3 regions of the Mesorhizobium sp. WSM4847 genome follow, and region 1 is predicted to be linked to each of the others. Evidence: predicted binding sites of a transcription regulator. Region 1 holds the regulator's gene; each other region holds the start of a gene.

Region 1 (4,126 bases):
TGTGTCGCCATCGTCCGGCGCCGGCTCGAAGATCCCGACCTCGATGTCCAAAGCGTCGCCCGCATCGCGCTGGCGATCCAGGGCATCACCGATTCCCATGCGCGCGCCATGTTGTGGTCACCGATCACGCCGCAGACGAACATCGCCTTCGCCGACATTCTGGAACGCGAGTTCGGCATCCCGGCCATCATGGAGAACGACTGCAACATGATGGCCGTGGCGCTGCGCTGGCGCCACCCGGATCGCTACCGCGACGATTTCATCGCCATCCTGCTCTCGCACGGCATCGGTATGGGGCTGGTGCTGAAGGGCGAGCTGTTCACCGGCACCCACTCCTCAGGCGGCGAATTCGGCCACATGATCCATCGGCCGGGCGGCGCGCTTTGCCGCTGCGGGCGGCGCGGCTGCGTCGAGGCTTATGCCGGCAACTACGCCATCTGGCGCAACGCAAGGCTGTTGAGCGAGAACGCCGAGCCGGTCGCCGATGTCAGCGACGCCGAGATGCGGGCACTGGCGGCCCGGGCGCGCGAGACGGACGGACCGGAGCGCGAAGCCTACCGCAAGGCCGGCGAGGCGCTCGGCTTCGGGCTCGGCAGCCTGTTTGCGCTGATCGATCCGGCGCCGGTGGCCATGGTCGGCGCCAGCGCTGCCGCCTTCGACCTGATCGAGCCGGCCCTGCGCGAGGCCATCGCCCAGACCGCCGGCGGCCAGCATTCGGGTTTGATTTCCTTCGACACCGAGCCGAACGAGCTGCCGCTGATCCGCGAAGGTTGCGCCATGCGGGCGCTAAGCTTCGTCGACCAGGAGATTTTCGCGCCGAGCATCCAGGCACGAGCCGGCTCGGTCGGAAAGAACGTGGCTTGAAGGATTCCCGGGTCGCGACTTGGGGTGTGTTGAGGTTCAGGTCAGGCCGAGTCGAGAATGGCGGGTTCCGAGAACCGGAGCGGAGCGTACTCTTGGATGAGATGAGCACCGGAAGCGCAGGTATCAGCCGTTCGCAGGCCGGCATCACCTGAATATCAGCACATCCCCTAGTCTTCCCTGATCGCATAGCCCGCGCCGCGGATGGTGCGGATGACATCGGGCATGCGACCATTGTTGACCGCCTTGCGCAACCGGCCGACATGGACGTCCACCGTGCGCTCGTCGATGTAGATCGTCTCGCCCCAGACATTGTCGAGCAACTGGCTGCGCGAGAAGACCCGGCCCGGGTGGCGCATCATGAATTCGAGCAGCCGGAATTCGGTCGGCCCGAGCCGGATCTCGCTCTTCTTGCGATAGACCCGGTGCGATTCACGATCGAGCATGATGTCGCCGACCTTGAGCACGCTGGACAACACTTCCGGCTTGGCGCGGCGCAGCAACGCCTTGACCCTGGCCATGAATTCCGGTGTCGAGAACGGCTTGACCAGATAGTCGTCGGCTCCGGTCGAAAGGCCGCGCACCCGGTCGCTCTCCTCGCCGCGCGCGGTCAGCATGATGATCGGCAGCCGCTCGGTTTCGGGGCGCACCCGAAGCCGCCGGCAAAGCTCGATGCCGGAAACCGCCGGCACCATCCAGTCGAGCACCAAAAGATCGGGCACGTTTTCCTGCAGCCGGATTTCGGCCTCGTCGCCGCGCGTCACCACCTCGACCTGATAGCCTTCGGATTCCAGATTATAACGGAGGAGGACGCCCAGCGGCTCTTCATCCTCCACCACCATGATGCGCGGCGCGATCATCGGCCGGTCACTCCTGTCATGTCGCCGGCGCCGACATCGTCGTTTCGTCGAGCTTCGGGCGATCCGCCGGCAATTGCTGCCCGGTCACGACAAAGTAGGCGTTTTCGGCGATGTTGGTGACGTGATCGCCGATACGCTCGAGATTCTTGGCGCAGAACAGAAGGTGCGTGCAGGCGGTGATGTTGCGCGGATCCTCCATCATGTAGGTCAGGAGCTCGCGAAAAACCGCCGTGTATTTCACGTCGATCTTCTGGTCGTCGGCGCGCAGTTCCTTCAACGCGCCGGCATCGCGCGACACATAGTGCTCGACCACGCCGCGCAGCTGCACAAGAACGAGGTCCGCCATCGCGTCGATACCGTGCGACAGATTACGCGGCGTCGCGCTCTGCCCGACTGCGCTGACCCGCTTGGCTATGTTCTTGGCCAGATCGCCGATGCGCTCGAGATCGCCCGCCATGCGGATTGCGCCAACCACGGCGCGCAGATCCTGCGCCATCGGCTGCCGCTTGGCGATCAGCGTGATGGCGCTGTCATCGAGTTCGCGCTGCCTCGCATCCATGATGGCGTCGTCCGAGACGACGCGCTGCGCCATCGCATTGTCCGACGCAAGCAACGCGCGGATCGAGGCCGCGACCATTGCGGCGGCGAGCTCGTCCATGTCGCGGATCAGCCGGTCGATGTGCTCCAGTTCCTCGTCGAAAGATGCGACGGTGTGTTCACCCATGGTGCTGTCCTCGTGTTCGAAATTCGCCGGACCGCTCAGCCGAACCGGCCGGTGATGTAGTCCTGGGTGCGCTTGTCGTCGGGGTTGGTGAACATCTTGTCGGTCGCGCCCTCCTCGACCAGATAGCCGAGATGGAACATCGCCGTGCGTTGCGACACGCGCGCCGCCTGCTGCATCGAATGGGTGACGATGACGATCGTATAGTTCTGGCGCAGTTCGTCGATCAGTTCCTCGACGCGGGCGGTGGCGATCGGATCGAGCGCCGAACAGGGCTCGTCCATCAGGATCACTTCCGGCGACACCGCGATGGCGCGCGCGATGCACAGGCGCTGCTGCTGTCCGCCGGACAGTCCGGTACCCGACTCGAGCAGGCGATCCTTGACCTCGTTGAACAGGCCGGCCTTCTTCAGGCTCGATTCGACGATGCCGTCCAACTCGGCCTTGCTCCTGGCCAGGCCGTGGATGCGCGGACCGTAGGCGACGTTTTCGTAGATCGACTTCGGAAACGGATTCGGCTTCTGGAATACCATGCCGACGCGAGCTCGCAGCTCGACGACATCGATTTTCGGATCGTAGACGTCCTCGCCGTCGAGCGTGATCTTGCCGCTCACCCGCGCGATATCGATGGTGTCGTTCATTCGGTTCAGGCAACGCAGGAACGTCGACTTGCCGCAGCCCGATGGCCCGATCAACGCCGTCACCTGATGCTCGCGGACATCGAGATCGACGTCGAACAGAGCTCGCTTCTCGCCGTAGTGAACAGAGACCTTTTCGCCCTTCATCTTGATCGAAGGGGCGTTGGTTGCGCTGCTCAGTTTCTGCTCGACGCCGGCTTCCGTCATGATGTTCATATCCTCTACTCCTTACCAGCGCCGCTCGAAGCGCCTGCGCAGTATCACCGCGATGGCGTTCATGATGACCAAAAACACCAGCAAAATCAAAATCGCCGCCGAAGTCTTCTGCTGGAACCCCGCTTCCGGGAAATCCGCCCACATGAAAATCTGCACCGGCAGGATCGTCGCGGGATCGGTGAAGCCGCCGGGAATGTCGACGATGAAGGCGACCATGCCGATCATCAGCAACGGCGCGGTTTCGCCGAGCGCATGCGCCATTCCGAGGATGGTGCCGGTCATGATGCCCGGCATCGCCAGTGGCAGGACGTGATGGAATACGGTCTGGACCTTGGACGCTCCGATGCCAAGCGCCGCCTCGCGGATCGAAGGCGGCACGGCGCGCAGCGAAGCGCGCGAGGCGATAATGATGATCGGCAGGGTCATCAGCGCCAGCACCATGCCGCCGACCACCGGGGCTGAGCGCGGCATGCCGAAGAAATTCAGGAATACGGCAAGTCCAAGCAGGCCGAAGACGATCGAAGGCACCGCCGCCAGATTGTTGATATTCACTTCGATCATCGTCGTCAGCCGGTTCTTGGGCGCAAATTCCTCAAGATAGATCGCCGCTGAAACGCCGATCGGGAAGGCGATTGCGAGGGTTACGATCATGGTCAGGAACGATCCGACGACCGCGCCCCAGACACCAGCCAATTCCGGCTCGCGGCTTGCGCCGGTGAAGAAGAAGATCGAGTTGAACCGGCTTTCGATCAGGCCGGCGCTCTTCAGCGTGTCGAGCCAGACGATCACCTTGTCCGAAATCTTTCGCGATGCTTCCGGCGTCTCGATGA
Region 2 (4,126 bases), on a different contig from region 1:
GCATGTGGCAAGCGAAGCGCCGGTCGAGCCAGGGCCGGTGAATGAGCAAGCTGAGAAGGATGCGTAAGTTAAGGGAATAGGGCAGTAGGAGCAGTAGGGGCAGTAGGGTAAAGGAGCCGTACCAATCGTACGGCTTCGTGCTATTCATACATCCCTATTCACCCGCTCTCCTACTCCGCTATGCCCTTGAACCCGATCGAGCTTCTCGACTATGCCGGTGTCGCCGTCTTCGCGGCGACCGGTGCGCTGGCCGCTTCGCGCAAGCAGCTCGACATCATCGGCTTTCTGTTCCTGGCCAGCGTCACCGGCATCGGCGGTGGCACGTTTCGAGACGTCATCCTCAATCTGCCGGTCTTCTGGGTTACCAACTCTGGCTATGTGCTGATCTGCGCGGTGGTGGCGATGCTTGTCTTTTTCGGGGCGCACCGTCTCGAATCCCGCTGGAAATTACTGCTCTGGCTCGACGCCGTCGGCCTCGCCGCGTTTTCGGTGATGGGTGCCGCCAAGGGCCTGGCCATCACCGGCTCGCCGGTCGTGTCCGTTGTTACCGGCGTGCTCACCGCCACGTTCGGCGGGATCTTGCGCGACCTGCTGGCCGGTGAGGCTTCGGTGCTCTTGAGACCAGAAATCTATGTCACCGCCGCCCTTGCGGGCGCCATCCTGTTTACAACAGGCGATCTCGCCGGACTGCCGCCGCTCGCCTCGGGCCTGGTGGGCTTCATAGCCGCTTTCTGCGTGCGTGGCGGCGCGCTTAAGTTCGGCTGGGCCTTTCCGTCCTACAAGAGCCGGCCCGGCCGGCGGCCGGAAGATATTCCGTGAAATGAGGGCGAGTAGCGAATAGGGACAACGATCCGCAGCGAATTGGCGGAACTCCCGCTACTCGCTACTCCCTATTCGCTACTCATTGGAATCTCAGGCGGCGAAGCGCTGGGCTTCCCCGCCATAATAGCTGACGTAGCGGGCGCCGATCTCCTTGACCGGCATCACCACGAACACATCGACCGTCGAGAATTCGCGGTCGATGACGCAGCCGTCGCCGATGCGCGCGCCCACGCGCAGATAGCCCTTGACCAGAGGTGGCATCGCCGCGATCGCGGCCTTGGCGTTGACCGCCTCGATCGGCATCAAATCCATGGAACAGTAGCGGCCGGCGACGGCGCGCACGTCCCAGGCCGAATTCGTCCGGCAGTGATGGGCGAGATAGGTCAGCGCTTCGGCGTGTGCCGCCGGCACGGTGCCGGGGAACGAGGCGCAACCGGTCATCACGCCGATCCCATAATGGTTGATATAGGCCCAGATACCTTGCCAGAGCGCCTCGATGGTGCGCTTCGAGCGGTATTCCGGCAAGACGCAGGAGCGGCCGAGCTCGAGGAAACGCTGGCCGGGATGGCGGGCGATAAGATTGGTCAGCTCAAACTCGCCCTCGGAATAGAAGCCGCCGGCCGCTGCCGCGATCTCCTGCCGCAACAGGCGGTAGGTGCCGACAATGCGGCGATGCTCGGGACCGGACAGCGAGGTGTCGAAGACGAGCAGATGATCACAGAGCGGATCAAAATGGTCGGCGTCGCGGCGGTCCTGCACCTGAAACAGGGTTTTCTTGGCGCCGAGCTCGTCATAGAACACCCGGTAGCGCACTTCCTGCGCGGCGGCGATCTCGGCCTCGTTGCGTGCGAGCCGCACTTCGAGGTTGCCGATACGGCCAAGCGCTTCGCCTTTTATGACAGCATCGACGTTATGCCCGGTGAGCAAAGCACCCCTGGCGTTCGGCCGAGCGTCACATTCCGGCATAACTGTATGCACGAGTGATTCTCCTTCGAGCCATCCCTCTTGGCACGGGGATACGGCGTAGGTGCAACAGGATTGTGACAGTACCGTGATACGGCCCTGCCGGCAATACTTCGTCGGCTGGGCAACCCTTCAACCGGCTATGTTCTGCAGGTAAGCCAGGCAAGGATAGCCGGCGGATCAAGCGGCCACGTGACCCTCGACCGCATGGACAAGCGCGTCGGGGTCGAGCGGCTTGGTGACGAAGCCGCTGGCGCCATGGGCGAGCACTGCGTGGCGGGTCGTTTCCTGACTGTCCGCCGACAGCACCATGATCGGAACCGGCGACACGGCGGTTTCCTCCTCGTGCCGGCGGATGGCGGCGATCGCGTCCAGCCCGTCCATGACAGGCATGTGCAGGTCCATCAGCACCACGTCGAAGCGGTACTTGTGGTCGGTGCCGGTGATGGCCTCGACGGCGGCCTTGCCGTTGCCGACCAGTTTCACGCGATGCCCGGCCTTTAGCAGCGTGGCACGGGCAAGCATGGCGTTGATGTCGTTATCCTCGGCGATCAGCACGGACAGGCCCCGCCGCCGGCCGCCAATGGCGCGGGCGGTTGGTGCGCCGCGCTTTTCCGGCTGCGGCTGGGTGAGGGCAGGCACGCTGCTGGTCAAGAGCACGCGAAGCAACGTTTCGCCACGCACCGGCCTTGCCAGAAAGGTGGCGTAGCCGCTGGCGCGGAACTCGCCCAGCATGCCGCGGTCGGTTGGCGCGATCAGTGTGATCGCCTCGCAATCGGCAAAGCCGCTCTGGCGAAGGCGCTTGAGCAACCTGCCGTCGCCTTCCTCCATGGCCGCATCGACCAAAAGCGCGTCGCAGCCTTCGGCGAAGGACGCTGCCTGGGCGGCGGTGGTGGCCAGATCGACCTTGCCGCCATTGGCGCGGATGGTGCGGGCGATGGCGTCGGCCTCGATGGCGTTCTTCGACAGGATCACGGCGCGCCGCCCTGACAGCGCATCCCGACGGCTCTGCGGCGGCTCGGTGGCCGATATTGCAGGGATTTCGAAGACGAATTCCGAACCCTGGCCGAGCTGGCTCGACACCGAGATCGTGCCGCCCATGGCGATCACCAGGCGCCTGGAGATGGCAAGACCGAGCCCGGCGCCGCCATGCGCGCGAGTCGACGTGCCGTCAGCCTGTTCGAATTCCTCGAAGATGCGCTCCAGGTCGTCCTCGTGCAGGCCGGGACCGGTGTCGGTGACGGTGAAGCATATGCGGTCGGTGGTTTCGGTGCGGGCACGAGCGATGCTCACCAACACGCCGCCGCTGTCGGTGAACTTGATGGCGTTGCCGATGAGGTTGAGCAGCACCTGCCTGACTCTTCCAGGATCGGCTGATATCATCTGCGGTACGTCGGGTTCGACATGGCAGCCAAGGCCGATGTTCTTGGCGAAGGCACGCGCCGCCAGGAGTTCTACGATGTTGTCGGCGATCTCGCGCACCGACATTGGCTGCGGTTCGGGATCGAAGCGGCCGGCCTCGATCTTGGAATAGTCGAGCAGGTCCTCGATCAGCGCCAGCAGCGCGCTGGCCGAGGTCGAGATGGCGCCGACATAGGTCCGTTGTTGCGGCGAGAGCCCGGTGTCCGCCAGCAGCTTGGCCATGCCCATGATGCCGTTCATCGGCGTGCGGATCTCGTGGCTGACGGTGGCGAGGAAGCGCGATTTGGCCTGGCTTGCATATTCGGCTCGCTCGCGGGCGGTGATCAGCGACGTTTCGGCGTGCTTGCGAGCGGTAATGTCGCGGGCGATGGCGCGATGCGAGACAGCACCGCTCTCCTTGTCGCGCACGGACAGTTCGATCCATGAGAACCAGCGCGGGCCGCTCGGTGTTCTAATGGCGACGTCGGTGGAGCTCAGGCATTCATGATCGGAAAAAGCGGCATCGGGAACGATGCCGACGTCGACGCCGAGGTCGGCCAGGGCCTTGCCGGCAAGGTCGCGCTGGTCGGCTCCGACAAGCTCGGCGAAAACCTTGTTGGCATAGACGATGTGGCCGTCACGGTCGCGATGGACGACGAGATCGCCAAGCGCGTCGATCAACCCGCGAAAGCGTTCCTCGCTCTCCTGCATCTCCCACACGCGGTCGGCCAGGCTCTCAACCTCGGCGCGGCTGCGCGCTGCGGTCTCGCCAAGCAGCGCAACCGTGCGGCGCGCCGTGCGCCTGGCACGCACATGCACGGCAAGGCCTGCCATGCCAGTCGACAAAAGCCCGACGGTGATGAAGATCGGCGCGCCGGTCAGATGCGACAGGCCCGCCAGCACGACGATGGCGACGAGCATCAGGAACGGCAGGCCTTCG
Region 3 (4,126 bases), on a different contig from region 1:
TGACATAGCCGTTTGTGGCTGATTTCAGGTCACCGACGATGTCGCGCACCAGCGTCTTTTCGACCAATGGCAGGTCACCACCGAGCTTGGCAGGTTTGAAGGCGTCGAGCGCCACCGAATAGATGCGCTTCACCTTGGCCAGGTCGCCGATCTGGTTGTCGCGTTCGAGGATGTAGAGCTTGCCGTCATGCGTGGTGATCTCCGACAGGCCCATCCAGCCAGCTTCGGTCGCTTCGAGCGGATAGCGTACCGCCGACCATTCCTTGGCCTTGGGCCTGTAGGCCAAGAGCTTGACTTGGCCCTTGGGGTCGTCGGCCCATTCGCGCTGTACCGCCATCACCAGCGTCAGGTCGTCGCCTTCGCCGATCGCGGTGATGCCTTCGAGACCGAAGCGGCTCTGGTGGGTGAGCAGTTCCACCGGGAAGCCGATTTCCTGCTTGATCACGCCCTTGTCGTCGACGCGCAGGATGGCGTGCGGGACGAGCTTTGCCGGATCGCCTTCATTGGCCAGCCAGAAGCCGCCTTCACCGTCGGCGACGATGCCTTCGATGTCGAGCTTCTGTGCAGGGTGGCCATCACGCGTGACGATGGTCTTGCCGGTGATCAGCGCCGGCGTCTGGGTAGCATCGATCTCGAAGATCGAGGGCGCGTTGGCGTAGAACGAGTCCGAGGCAGCGAACAGCTTGCCGGTAGAGTCGCCGGCCGCGAGCGCCGAAAGCGCGCCCCAGCCGAGCGGCGTGCCGTCTGCCATGGGCTTTGCCGTGATCATCGGGTAAGTGGCGGGGCCTTCGGAGCGCTCGTAGATCATCACGTGCGAGCGGGCGAGCCCGTCCTCGACCAGGTCTGCCTCGTTGGCGGTGACCAGGAGATTGCGCGACGGGATCGCGACCAGGCCTTCGGGGCCGATGCCGGACGGCAGGATCTGGACAAACCCTGGCTCCGCACCCGTGTCCTTGTAGACGCCGACAACCGAGCCACGCTCCGAAGCGACGAAAAGCAGCCTGTCCCCGCCGAACGTGCCGGTCTCAAGACCTTCCGGCTCGACGCCCTTCTTGTTGCGGTCGTCGGGATAATGGCCGGCTTTGGCGACCTGGTACTCGAACGACGGACCGGATTCGTAGAGAACCTCGCCCTTCTTGCTGAAGATCGTGAAGCCGCGCGAGCCGCCCTTGTAGTCGCCTTCGTTGGCGACGGCGAGGCGGTCATTGTCGAGCCATTTCACGGCGTCGGGCTCGCGCGCGACGTTTTCGATCTTGCCATCGAAGGACAAGGCGCCGTTCTTCCTGGTGTCGATCTTGTCCAGAGTGGCCGAGCCTGCGGAGAAGTGCGTGACGATCGCGCCGGTTTCGGCGTTGACGATGGCGATGTGGTTATTTTCCTGCAGCGTGACCGCTATCTCGCCGGCCTCGTTGAAGGCGACGAATTCCGGCTCGGGATCTTCCCCAGCGACTTCGGCAATGCCCGCCAAGTTGACTGTCTTCATCGTCGCGCAATCAGGCTGGCCTTCGGCAAGCGTGAATATCTTGAGGTCGCCGGCCGGCATCTGCGGAATTTCTCCGTCGTTCAGATCCTCGTCGCGCTCGTTCTCGATGGCGATGGCCAAAAACTTGCCGTCCTTGCTGAACGCCAGCGAGTCCGGTTGGCCGCCGAGGTCGCAAGTGCTTTCGATCGCCTTGGAGGCAAGGTCGATAACGCTGAGGTTGCCCGAAGGCCTGGCTTTGCTTTCCGACGTGTTGACGCCGGCCAGCACCTTGCCGCCGATGACCACAACCGAGGTCGGCTCGCCTGCTATCTTGACGATGCCGCCGGCCTTGGGCGCCTTGGGATCGGCGATGTCGATGAAGCCGACCGCACCGAGCGGGCTATCGGAATAAACCAGCGTCATGCCGTCTTCGCTCGCCGTGATGATCTCGGACGAAGTCGGCGTGGTCCTCTCGATATCCGCAGGGAGGTTTCCGGCGACCGCGAAGCTCGCGACCCGGTTGAACATCATGTCGGCATGGGCCGGCAGCGAAACCGAGGCAGCAAGCGCTGCCGTCAGGACGAAAAGCGCGGAATGGCGGGGCACGGGTGGCGTCTCCTGTTCGAATGGAAGCCACCTGATTGGGGGAACGACATTTCAAAGCGATGACGGATCGATGACACTTCCGCGACAGGCGGCCAGGTCCGTCAATATTCACCTCATGCTGGCCTGCGAATGGGCGCTTTCCTCGGCCGCCTACTCCGCCTCGGCCACCATCTGCCGCCCGCCAGCCCAGTTCCGCCAGGCTCTCTCGTCGCCGTGGAAGACGTTGAGGTCGATGCGGCCCCTCACCCCATGCGACAGGCCGGAGCCGGAATACTGCCAGAACACCCATTTGCGGCCGGGATAGACCTTTGACGGGTGCTGTGCCACCGCGCGCAGCCAGAATGGATAGTCCAGAAATGCGCCTCTGAGATTGTCGCGGTAGAAATCAGGCGCGGTGTAGATGATGGGCCGCTGGCCGTAGTGGCGCTCGAGCTTGTCCATGAACACCTGCATCTTCTCCAGCACCTTTTGCCGCGACGGCCGCCGCTTGCAGCTGGATTCGCCGTTCCACTCGACATCGATCACCGGCGGCAAGGCGCCCTCGACCCTCGGCACGTTGCGGATGAACCAGTCAGCCTGCTCACTAGCGGTGCGGCACCAGTAGAAGAAGTGATAGGCGCCGCGCTTGAGGCCGGCGGCGTCGGCATTGCGCCAGTTCTTCCTGAACATCGGATCGAGGTGATCGCCGCCGTCGGTCGCCTTGATGTAGGCGAAGTTCGCGCCCTGCGCGCGCAGCTTCGCCCAGTTCACGTTGCCTTGCCAGCGCGAGACGTCGACGCCGTGAACGGCGAGGTGCCTGGGCGATGCCCTGCCGAAATTGATCGGCTTGGCGTCGCGGAACCGATAGCGCTGGACCGGCTCGGCGAGCATCGGTGCTGCCCGTGCCAGCCGCGTCGGCGCCACCAGGGCAATCGGCTCGGCGGGCGGTTCGATGCTTTCAACAGGCTCCGGAGTGGCCATTGCCACAGTCTGCTCCGTCGCCTCCTCCGGCGCGAAGTCGGGTTCGGCATCGGCAGCGCCGACCGACGCCACCGGCGCGGGCGGTCGTACAACCGAGCTGGTCGTCTCGCTGGACGGCACTTGCAGCGCGTCGACGCCGGACGTGGATGTGCAGCCGGCAAGGCAAAGTGACGCGATCGAGAAGATGACGACGCTTGATATCCGCATCTGGACCTGTACGCAGAACACAACAGACCGATGGCAAGACAACGCCGCCGGACAAACCAGTCCGGATTACTAACAAGAAATTACCAACAAAGTTTGAATCAAATTGTTAGGGCAGAGGGGCTGGGCAAGGCGCTCGCTCTATCACCGTAGCGGTGAGAGCCTGGAAACGCTGCAGGACCGAGAGGGCGCGAAGGATCGCGACGCCAGGTCGCTGCCTAGCCGCACAACCATAGATTGTGGCAGCTCTCGGCTACCATATGGGCGGGCGGGACGGAGCGGTCGGTGCCAAGGCGATCAGAGTTGGGGCGATCGGTGACGGGATTGACCGGCGCATCATCATCCCGGCGAACCTTTTCTTCGAGCAGCGAGCGAAGCTCGGCCGGCTGCACGTGGTCACGCTCCATCACCAGCTTGACCATCGGATCACTCAAAAGCTCATCCAGGGTGTTAATTCTGTCGTTCATCTGTCGCCTCCTTCGACTGCCGACCCGCAGGCAATAGATAGGCGGCAATGATGGCTCGCCAATGACGCTTTGCCGGCTATCTCGTGTCCCGGACGAAAAAATTTGGGCACGCCTGCGCCTCAGTTGGGTGGCGGGGCGCCTTCATATTGCGGCAGTCCGTCGTCGAGCTGCACCCAGGGCTGCTTCGAGGCGGTCCACATATGCATCTGCGGCTTGAACATGGAAGGGTCGTCGAGCGAGCCGGAGGTCACGCCGATGATGCCGGCGGAGTCGCGCCGGGAAAATACCGTCGTGCCGCAGCCCGGGCAGAATCCGCGCTTGAGATCGGGCGAGGAATTCACCGTCGCCACTGGCCCGTCGATGGTCACATCGTCGATACGGAACAGCACGCGGGCGTTGAAGGCAGCGCCGAGCGCCTTCTGGCAAA

What was found. Region 1 encodes PhoB, which activates phosphate uptake and scavenging genes when phosphate is short. Its sites were predicted from a motif close to TGTCATNNANCTGTCAT; they were not measured.
Region 2: olsB (l-ornithine N(alpha)-acyltransferase) is a predicted target of PhoB. The motif match lies at 1,852-1,868, and genes of this name have one in related genera.
Region 3: AC0L28_RS29710 (esterase-like activity of phytase family protein) is a predicted target of PhoB. The motif match lies at 2,128-2,144, and genes of this name have one in related genera.

What each region holds. Positions count from the first base shown of each region.
Region 1 is NZ_JBVVPY010000013.1:68,981-73,106, reverse strand. It holds gene AC0L28_RS19710 (ROK family protein) at 1-864, shown strand, start outside; gene phoB (phosphate regulon transcriptional regulator PhoB) at 1,032-1,721, opposite strand; gene phoU (phosphate signaling complex protein PhoU) at 1,738-2,445, opposite strand; gene pstB (phosphate ABC transporter ATP-binding protein PstB) at 2,481-3,296, opposite strand; gene pstA (phosphate ABC transporter permease PstA) at 3,309-4,126, opposite strand, start outside.
Region 2 is NZ_JBVVPY010000020.1:35,570-39,695, forward strand. It holds gene grpE (nucleotide exchange factor GrpE) at 1-67, shown strand, start outside; gene AC0L28_RS25265 (trimeric intracellular cation channel family protein) at 187-819, shown strand; gene olsB (l-ornithine N(alpha)-acyltransferase) at 913-1,800, opposite strand; gene AC0L28_RS25275 (ATP-binding protein) at 1,966-4,126, opposite strand, start outside.
Region 3 is NZ_JBVVPY010000028.1:69,409-73,534, reverse strand. It holds gene AC0L28_RS29710 (esterase-like activity of phytase family protein) at 1-2,068, opposite strand, end outside; gene AC0L28_RS29705 (glycoside hydrolase family 25 protein) at 2,219-3,235, opposite strand; gene AC0L28_RS29700 (hypothetical protein) at 3,451-3,699, opposite strand; gene AC0L28_RS29695 (GFA family protein) at 3,819-4,126, opposite strand, start outside.